DNA from 2 places in the Agrobacterium sp. 16-2014-1-2a genome. Region 2 is predicted to be linked to the other one. Evidence: predicted binding sites of a transcription regulator. Region 2 holds the regulator's gene; the other holds the start of a gene.
The links. Region 2 encodes LexA, which represses DNA repair genes until DNA is damaged. Its sites were predicted from a motif close to TGTTCNNNNTGTGTTCNG; they were not measured.
Positions count from the first base shown of each region.

Region 1: a site for LexA is predicted at 1,531-1,548, ahead of ACQZ45_RS05870 (PA0069 family radical SAM protein). Genes of this name have one in related genera too.

Region 1 is NZ_JBNWBX010000001.1:1,154,950-1,159,548, forward strand. Features, by position in the region: gene ACQZ45_RS05860 (FAD-binding oxidoreductase) at 1-829, shown strand, start outside; gene ACQZ45_RS05865 (hypothetical protein) at 857-1,375, opposite strand; gene ACQZ45_RS05870 (PA0069 family radical SAM protein) at 1,664-2,821, shown strand; gene ACQZ45_RS05875 (ribonuclease HII) at 3,159-3,812, shown strand; gene ACQZ45_RS05880 (permease) at 3,950-4,599, shown strand, end outside.
Region 2 is NZ_JBNWBX010000001.1:438,339-442,937, reverse strand. Features, by position in the region: gene ACQZ45_RS02200 (ComEC/Rec2 family competence protein) at 1-1,240, shown strand, start outside; gene ACQZ45_RS02195 (glutathione S-transferase family protein) at 1,257-1,940, opposite strand; gene lexA (transcriptional repressor LexA) at 2,380-3,102, opposite strand; gene ACQZ45_RS02185 (VOC family protein) at 3,314-4,195, shown strand; gene kdsA (3-deoxy-8-phosphooctulonate synthase) at 4,195-4,599, shown strand, end outside.

The DNA.
Region 1 (4,599 bases), 720 kb from region 2:
CATCGGTTCGGAAGGCACGCTCGGCGTTATCACCGGTGCGGTGCTGAAGCTTTTCCCCGTGCCGCTCGGCCATCAGGTGGGTTTTGCCGGTCTTCGATCCACTGAGGACGCGTTGAAGCTGTTCGAAATGGCCTCGAACCTCTGCGGCACGGCGCTGACCGGTTTTGAGCTGATGCCGCGCATCGGCGTGGAATTCACCGCCAAACATATTCCCGGCGTGCGCGATCCGCTACAAACGCCGCATGACTGGTACGCGCTCATCGATATCTCCACCTCCGATTCGGCTGAGACGGCTGAAACAATGATGCAATCGCTGCTGGAGCGCGGTTTTTCCGCTGGGCTGGTCGAGGATGCGGTGATCGCTTCATCGGAAGCGCAGCGTCAGGCGCTCTGGCATATGCGCGAAAGCATGTCGGATGCGCAAAAGCCGGAAGGCGGCTCTATCAAACACGACGTTTCCGTTCCGGTGTCGAAGATACCGGAATTCATGGCAACGGCGGAAAAGGCCGTTCTTGCCGCCATTCCCGGCGCCCGCGTCTGCGCCTTCGGCCATCTGGGCGATGGCAACATCCACTACAATATTTCCCAGCCGGTTGGTGCGGACAAAGCTGAATTCATCGGTCGCTGGCGGGATATGAACGAGATCGTGCACGGCATCGTACTGTCGCTCGGCGGCTCGATTTCGGCCGAACATGGCATCGGCCAGTTGAAGCGCGACGAGCTGGCCACGATCAGGCCTGGCATTGAAATGGACCTGATGCGACGCATCAAACACGCCTTTGACCCCGCCGGCATTATGAACCCCGGCAAGGTGATCACCGCCCGCTAGGGACAGCAGCTTCATCATCGTTGCATGTTAGTTGGAAGTTCTCGCCGTCCAGGCGGGAACCAGCTCCGCATTCAGGCGGCGCGGCTTTTGCGCGTGCACGAGCTGTGTCAGGCCCATGCCGGATTTTGCGATCGCCACCGCATGTTTCTTCGGCATCAGGTAGCCGCATTCCAAGGGAGGACGGCGGCGCACTATCCGGCTGAAAAAGGGCCGCTTGTGATACCGGGACGGCGAGAAACGCGCGGGCTCGGCACAGACAGCCACATATTCGAGAATCTCTTCGATCCAGCCGCTCTGCGGACGCGCACCCGGTTCGACCAGCAGGATCCAATGCCCGCGCGCCGAGCGCATGACATCCTCAATGTCCCACTGCGCATAAAAACGGCAGCCAGCGGCATCGGCGACGCGCGACGATCCATCGCGCGAACCGTGATCGAGGATCACAACGTCGCTTACCAGCCCTTCCACGGCCCCGGTTACAAGCGCAGACAGCGTATGCGCCAGTTCCGGTTCCTGATCCCGGCATTCCATTATGACTGTCAACATATGCATAGCTCTAACGCATCGCACAATAAATTGCCACTGCACTGGATGTCAGAAAATCCGCGACCGTTCAGGCTTAACTCTAACCCACCTTCAGGTGCGATTGATACAAACAAGACCCCGGCCGCGGGTCGGCCAGCTATCGATTTTGCTTTTTTTGTTCTTGTAATGTTCTCGTTTCTGCGGTAGGAATTTAATCATTCGAAGAGGCAATGAAACGCCGGTTCGAATGGAAACGGTTTAGGGCGTTGGCTTGCCTTGAGAGGCGTGCTGCACCCTGGGAGCATCCAGATGAGAGACCATACGCTTTCGGGGCAGGCTGCTTTCCAGCCGAGCCATACGCCTGACATTGCCAATGCGTTGGCCGATGCGTCGGGCCTGCGCATCGAGATCGACCGTCGTCGCGGGCGTGGTGCCGGACTTAACCCGGGCGGGCGCTTTGAGGCCCTGCAGCGGGAGGTTTTCGACGATGGCTGGCAGACCCTCGAGGAGCTGCCGGAGTTCCGCACCGAAGTGCAGGTGGAAAAGCCGCGCAGCATCATCAGCCGCAACGAATCGCCTGACATCCCTTTCGACCGTTCCATCAATCCCTATCGCGGCTGCGAACATGGCTGCATCTACTGTTTCGCCCGTCCGACGCACAGCTATATGGGGCTTTCTGCCGGGCTGGATTTCGAGGCGAAGCTTTTCGCCAAGCCGGATGCGGCAAAGCTGCTCGAAAGGGAGCTGGCGAAGCCCGGCTACAAGCCGCGCGTCATTGCCATCGGCACCAATACCGACCCCTATCAGCCGATCGAGCGCGAATGGCGGATCATGCGGCAGATACTGGAAGTGCTGGCAAAGGCAGACCATCCCGTCGCCATCGTCACCAAATCGGCCCTGATCAAGCGGGATATCGATATTCTCGCGCCCATGGCCAAGAAAGGTCTCGTCAAGGTTGGTATTTCCGTGACGACGCTGGACCGCAAGCTGGCACGCAGCATGGAACCGCGCGCCGCCACGCCCGAAAAGCGGCTGGAAGCGGTCAAGGCGCTGACGGATGCCGGCATTCCCGTGGCGGTGATGATGGCACCCGTCATTCCCGCACTCAACGATCATGAGATCGAACGCATTCTCGAAGCCGGCAAGGCCGCTGGCGCAACGGAGGCCTCCTATGTGCTGCTGCGCCTGCCGCTGGAGGTCAGCCCCCTCTTCCGCGACTGGCTGCTGCGCAACTATCCGGACCGCTACCGGCATGTCATGTCGCTGGTGCGCTCCATGCGCGACGGCAAGGATTACGATGCGGAATTCGGAAAACGCATGAAGGGTGCTGGCCCTTATGCATGGCAGATAGGCAGGCGCTTCGAAATGGCGACGAAACGGCTTGGCCTCATCCGCCGCGGCATTCACCTGCGCGACGATATCTTCGTGCCGCCGGGAGGTGCCGGCGTGCAATTGTCACTGCTTTGAAAATATGAGGCCCGCTTGGCCGATCAAAGGCGCATTACGATGCGCGCAACGATACCCAGCGGTGCAGACCCATAAAGAGTGGCAGCCCTTTCCTGTTGACGGGGCCATGCTCTTGACGAAATGCCCGGCGGGTTTTCCCTGGCCCGTCGGACATCCCCCCCGGAACCCGCCGCCTCGCGTGCGATCGTTTTTCCTCCGCCGCCCCGTTGGAGGATCAAAGGTCATGACGACCTAAGGGGCACGGTTGGCCACGCCCCTTGACCCGGCTGGCCGCGCCCGTCATCGCCCGCTTCCGGGGGCTTGCAGGAGATCGGGTGTGTGTGCAAGTTTCTGCCGCATGAAACGCCGCACCACACCCGATTCTCCTGCCCTCTTTGATCTCGCCGATACGGGCCCCGATTTCTCCTTCGAACTTGAAGCGAGGAAGAAGGGGCTTTGGCCCGTGGCCGGCACGGATGAGGCAGGCCGGGGGCCTCTCGCGGGACCAGTGGTTGCGGCAGCTGTCATTCTCGATCCCGACAATATTCCTGGTGGTCTTGACGATTCCAAGAAACTGACCAAGCTGAAACGGGAAAGCCTGTTTCTGCAAATCATGGAAACATCGATCGTTTCCGTCGCCTCCTCCGGCCCCGGCCTTATCGACACCATGAATATCCTGCGCGCCAGCCTCGACGCGATGCGTCGCGCCGTACTCGGCCTCGAAATCTCCCCGGCCCTCGTGCTGACAGATGGCCGCGACAAGCCGCCGGGCATCACCTGCGAGTCAAAGGCCGTCATCAAGGGCGATTCCCGCTCCCTCTCAATCGCCGCCGCTTCGATCATCGCCAAGGTGACCCGTGACCGGATGATGGAACGGGCCGGTGTAGTGCACAGCTCCTATGGTTTCGAAGGCCATGCGGGTTACGGCACACCAGCCCACCTGCGCGCCATAGAAAGCCATGGGCCCTGCCCGCTGCACCGGATGAGTTTCAGGCCGCTGAAGCAGGACTGATCGAAAACCACGATCCTGAAGCGGAGAATGCGGCCTCGCCCCGGATTTCAGCGCCCTGCCATGAGGTGACGATCTCCGTCTCCACTGGTAGAATTCTATCTCAATGCGTGGACTTGACGGGCTTTGGGAGAAGAGATTTGGATTTCATGAAACTGTTGAAGTCGCTCGAAGAACTTCTCTACGAGCTGGTTTCATGGCTCCTCTTCTATCCGCTCACAATGTGGCGATCGGTCGTCGCACCGCTCAGCATGATGCGCTACGCCGATAGCGAACTCGCGGATCGGCTCGAGGACCAGTATGACGACACACTGAGTCCGCCCCTCTTCCTCCTGATCACTCTGCTATTTTCGCAGGGGCTCTCCGCTTCCCTTCCGACCATTTACGATCCCGCATTGGCCGCCCGGGAGCTTGGTTCGGGTTCGAACCTGCTCATAGCGCGTGGCGTTATATTCGGGATTTATCCGCTGTGTATGGCCGTCACGCTTCTGCGGTGGAAACGGGTGAGGATCACCCGAAACTCCCTGCGTCCGCCGTTCTTCAGCCAATGTTACGTGGCTGCGCCGTTTACATTTGTCCTGGTTCTGGGTTTCGATTTTGCATCCATGCCTCTGGAACATGGCCTTACGTTCGGGCTCGCCATTATCGCGCTCGCCACGATCTGGTATGCGCAGGCACAGATACGATGGCTGATGCAGGATCTTGGCTTGGGTATCGCGAAAGCAGGCCTGGCTTTCAGTGGCGCATTTCTGGTTGCCACCGCAGCGGCTTTTGTACTGGCGGTGCTGAT
Region 2 (4,599 bases):
CATTCTGGCTTTCTCGCCCTCGGAAATCATGGGTCCCAGTTTTCAGATGTCATTTGCGGCCACCATAGCGCTTGTTTCCGCCTATGCCTTCTGGAGCCGTTGGCGCACGGACCGCGAACGGCTGTTCATCGGGCGCAAGCCCGCATGGCTGAAGGTGGCGGAAATGATGGGCGCGGTCATTGGCGGCGTTATCACGACGTCGTTGATCGGGGGCCTTTCGACGGCGATCTATTCGGCCGAACATTTTCACCGTGTCACCACCTATGGACTGTTCGCCAATCTGGCTGCAATGCCGCTCATGTCACTGATCGTCATGCCATTCGCTCTTATCGCCATGCTGCTGCTGCCCTTCGGGCTCGATGCGCCGTTCCTGAAGATCATGGGTTATGGCATGGCACTCGTCATCGAGGTTGCAAACGAGGTGGCCTCCTGGGGCGGCAGCGCAGCGACGGGGCGTCCGCATGGATGGTTTATCGGTTTGGCTTCGGTGGGTTTCCTGCTGCTGACATTGCTGCGAAGCAAGCTTGCGCTTCTTGGCATCCCGTTTCTGCTCTTCGCCTTCGGCGTGTCGGCAGTTACGGCCTATCGTGATCTGCCGGATCTATTGATTCACGAGGACGGCGACTTGGTAGCACTCCTGGAGGACGGCAAGGTCTCAACCACAAAAGCCCGTCCGCAGGGCTTCGTTTACGGACAGTGGCAAAGGGCGCTGCTGCTGCCGGAAAAAACCGTGCCGCCAGATTTTATAAATGGTGAGAGCATGGCAAATAATGCTGGTTCTGACTCGAGATCGAAACTGTCGCCGGAAGACATGGCTGTGGTGGTACGCGAGATGACGGCGGCGCTCAAAGGCGCCAAAGCTGGCGTCTTCACCTGCAGGAAAGACATATGGTGCGTAGCGAGCGCCGCAAGCGGAGAGTGGGTCGTCGTTCTGAAAGATGGCCGCTTCGCCGGAAAAGCCTGCGATATTGCCGATATCGTCGTTGTTTCCCGCAGAACCTCTTTTTCGCAGTGCCGCTCGGGTGCACTCCTGCTCAGCCGTGACATCTTGCGGCGTCTCGGTTCTGTGGAAATAGATTTTGCTGACAAGAGGGAGGAGGGTGTGGTGAGCGGGCTGCGCGCCGCAATCGCCGGAACGGACAGGCCCTGGAGCCAGCACCGTTATTACGACTGGAAAAGCGGACGTTTCGACCGTGATCTGCCGCAGCCCATCATCCGGCTGCTGGCGGCGTCGCAATGACTGCCGCCAGCATGGATCATCGGGCCTTGGCGCGCAAATCTTCAGTCAATTCGCCGATCCCGCCAACTTCCTCTTCATGACCAGCGTCGCGCCAGCTCTCCTTCAAACCGGCCTCGTACCATTCTTGCATGGCAGGCAGGGCGAGCAGCAGGTCGCAATAGGCTTTCGCTGCTGGCGAAAGATCCGCGCTGCCATAGGTCTGGAAACGGAATGCAACCGGGCAGAAGAAAGCATCGACCGCCGTGAACTTTTGACCGGCAAGATATGGCCCGCCGAATTTTGTAAGACCCTCGCTCCACAACGCATCGATCCGCTTTATATCGGCCTTAAGTCCGGCATCGCCGCCCCTGGGTTTGACCCGAATGCCCACCGACATGGGATAGAGATTGCGCAGCGAGGAAAAGCCGGCATGCATCTCACTTGCGGCCGAACGCGACCAGGCCCTCGCATGCTTGTCGCTTGCCCAGACACCCTGGTGTCTTTCGGCAAGATATTCGACGATCGAAAGCGTTTCCCAAACCGTCATACCCTCGTCGACCAGGCAGGGCACCTTGCCCGTCGGCGAAAAGGAGGAGAAAGAGACGCCTTCGCCGAACGGAATGAGCTTTTCATCGAAGGCGATACCGAGCGTGCGCATCAATACCCACGGCCGCAGCGACCATGAAGAATAGTTCTTGTTGGCTATATAAAGATCGTACATGGCGTATCTCCCGGATATGACGCGTATTTCTACACCTGCCAAGCGTTCACGGAATATCGAAAATTATCCATGGCTCCCATAAACGCCGTTGATGAATGGTGATGTGGGGCCGCTGAGAGCGCGCCTTGCGATAAGTCACCCTTTGGTGACGACTAAAACTGACTGTGCAACACGACAGAACAACGTCGCTAAAAAACAGCGGATGGGATCGCTTCGACAATTACAGCGAGCAGCCCATTCGCCACCACGCCTGTAGCGAAACCGAAGCATCTTTATGGAGCAGGAACTCAGTTTAGAAAGGGCAACGCGCATAGGCTGGATGGCGCATATCCTCGTGCACCCGCAAAAGCCCGCCACGTTTGGAAAAAGCCAAACCCAATATAGGCGCCATCTTCACGATGACGCCTATTATAAAGTGAATACGTTCGGTTCGATAAGATCAATGGTAGCGGCGGATCAGCCCCACCAGTTTGCCCTGAATTTTAACCCGGTCGGGCCCGAAGATACGGGTCTCATAGGCTGGGTTTGCCGCCTCGAGCGCAATGGAGGCTCCCTTGCGGCGGAAGCGCTTCAGCGTGGCTTCCTCGTCATCCACCAGAGCCACAACGATGTCCCCGGGATTGGCGGTGTTGCCGTTGCGGATGATGACTGTGTCGCCGTCGAAAATGCCGGCCTCGATCATCGAATCACCCTTGACCTCAAGCGCGTAATGTTCGCCCGTGCCAAGCATGTCTACTGGCACTGCCACATCATGGGTGTTGTTCTGGATGGCGGAAATTGGCACGCCCGCAGCGATGCGGCCCATGACCGGCACGGTGACAGCCCCGCCCAGATCGTTGGCCGGCGTCTTGGGGGCAGGGGCCGGTTCCGGCGTTTTGGGCTTGCCAAGGCTGCCTTCGATAACGCTTGGCGAAAAGCCGCGCTGCGGCCTTGCACCCGGCGTATAAGCCTCGGGCAGCTTGATGACTTCCAGCGCCCGAGCTCTATTTGGTAGCCGACGAATGAACCCGCGCTCTTCGAGAGCGGTTATCAGGCGGTGGATGCCGGATTTCGAAGCAAGATCGAGTGCGTCCTTCATTTCATCGAAGGAGGGCGGCACGCCGGACTCTTTCATTCGTTCATGAATGAAGAGAAGCAATTCCTGCTGTTTGCGCGTGAGCATGAGGAAAACACCCTTTAGAATCGTAGTGGAAGTCGCGAAACAAATACAGAACGAACACTATATGTTCCATATGTGTTCTGCAATCCCCTAAAATTTCGTGAAGGTGCCATCTGTTGCTGTGATGATTTGCCTCATAGCACGCAATTGTGCTTTTGTGCGGTCAAAACCGTCCCGACATGCTCCGGGCGGAAGGCCAGCAGGATACATTTTCATGACGAAACCCTATAGCGTTGACCATCTCGTTTTGCCCGTGGAAGTCATAGGCGTCGCCGTGAAGCGCCTCGTCAGTCTTGGCTTTACGGTTGCGCCGGAGGCTCTGCATCCTTTCGGCACCCAAAATGCCTGCGTATTTTTCGCCGATGGCACCTATCTGGAGCCGCTCGCAATTGCTGATTCGGCTAAATATAATGCGTCAATAGAGAGGGGTGATGTGTTCACCGGCAGGGATGTGGCCTTCCGGCAACGGGACGGGCAGGAGGGTTTTTCGGCTCTTGTCGCCAGGACTGAAGACGCCTTGGTTGACCATGAGCGGTTTCGGGCAGCCGGCCTTTCGGCGGGCGATGTGTTCGAGTTTTCGCGGCCTGTTCGTATGCCGGATGGCTCGCAAGGCGAGGCGGCGTTCCGGCTGGCTTTTGCTGCAAGCGGGGCGGCCGCGGATTTCTTTTTGTTCAGTTGTCAACGGCTTCAAGCCCTTCCGGGCGATCGCACCATGCTGGAGCGCCACGCCAATGGTGTCACCGGCCTGAGTGAAATCGTCCTGTTTTCCGGCGGCAATATGAAGGTGGCGGGCCTGATCGAGACAGTGTTTGGCTGTGAAGGCAAAAGGTCTCCGGGCGGTGATATGGTTTTCGCGACCGGCAATGCCAGCATCAGATTGACCGGAAAACCGCCTTTCGGCGGGCAGACCCTGAATGCTCAGGATGGCAACGAATGCGGATTGCGCGGCGCGGGCATCGTCTTTTCGTCACACGATCTTGCCGTGACAGAGGCGGTGCTTGCTGCTAATGGCGTGTCCTGCGCAAAAGCGGACGGCCGTCTGGTGGTGCCCGCAGCACCCGGTCAGGGTGTTGCCTTCGCCTTCGAGGAAAAATGATGAGCGTTACGAACAATCTTAAAGTCACTGCCGGCGACGGCGCCAGCAAGGTTTCCTTCTCGAATACCGAGCGGTTTTCGCTGATTGCCGGTCCCTGCCAGATGGAAAGCCGCGAACATGCCTTCATGATCGCTGGCGTCCTGAAGGAGCTTTGCGACAAGCTGGGAGTAGGGCTTGTCTACAAGTCTTCTTTCGACAAGGCGAACCGCACTTCGCTTTCCGGAAAACGCGGCATCGGCCTGGATAACGCGATGCAGGTTTTTGCCGATCTCAAAAAGGAATTCGGTTTTCCTCTTCTGACCGACATCCACACGGAAGAGCAATGCGCCATCGTTTCCGAGGTAGTGGACGTGCTGCAGATTCCGGCGTTCCTCAGCCGCCAGACCGATCTTCTCGTTGCTGCC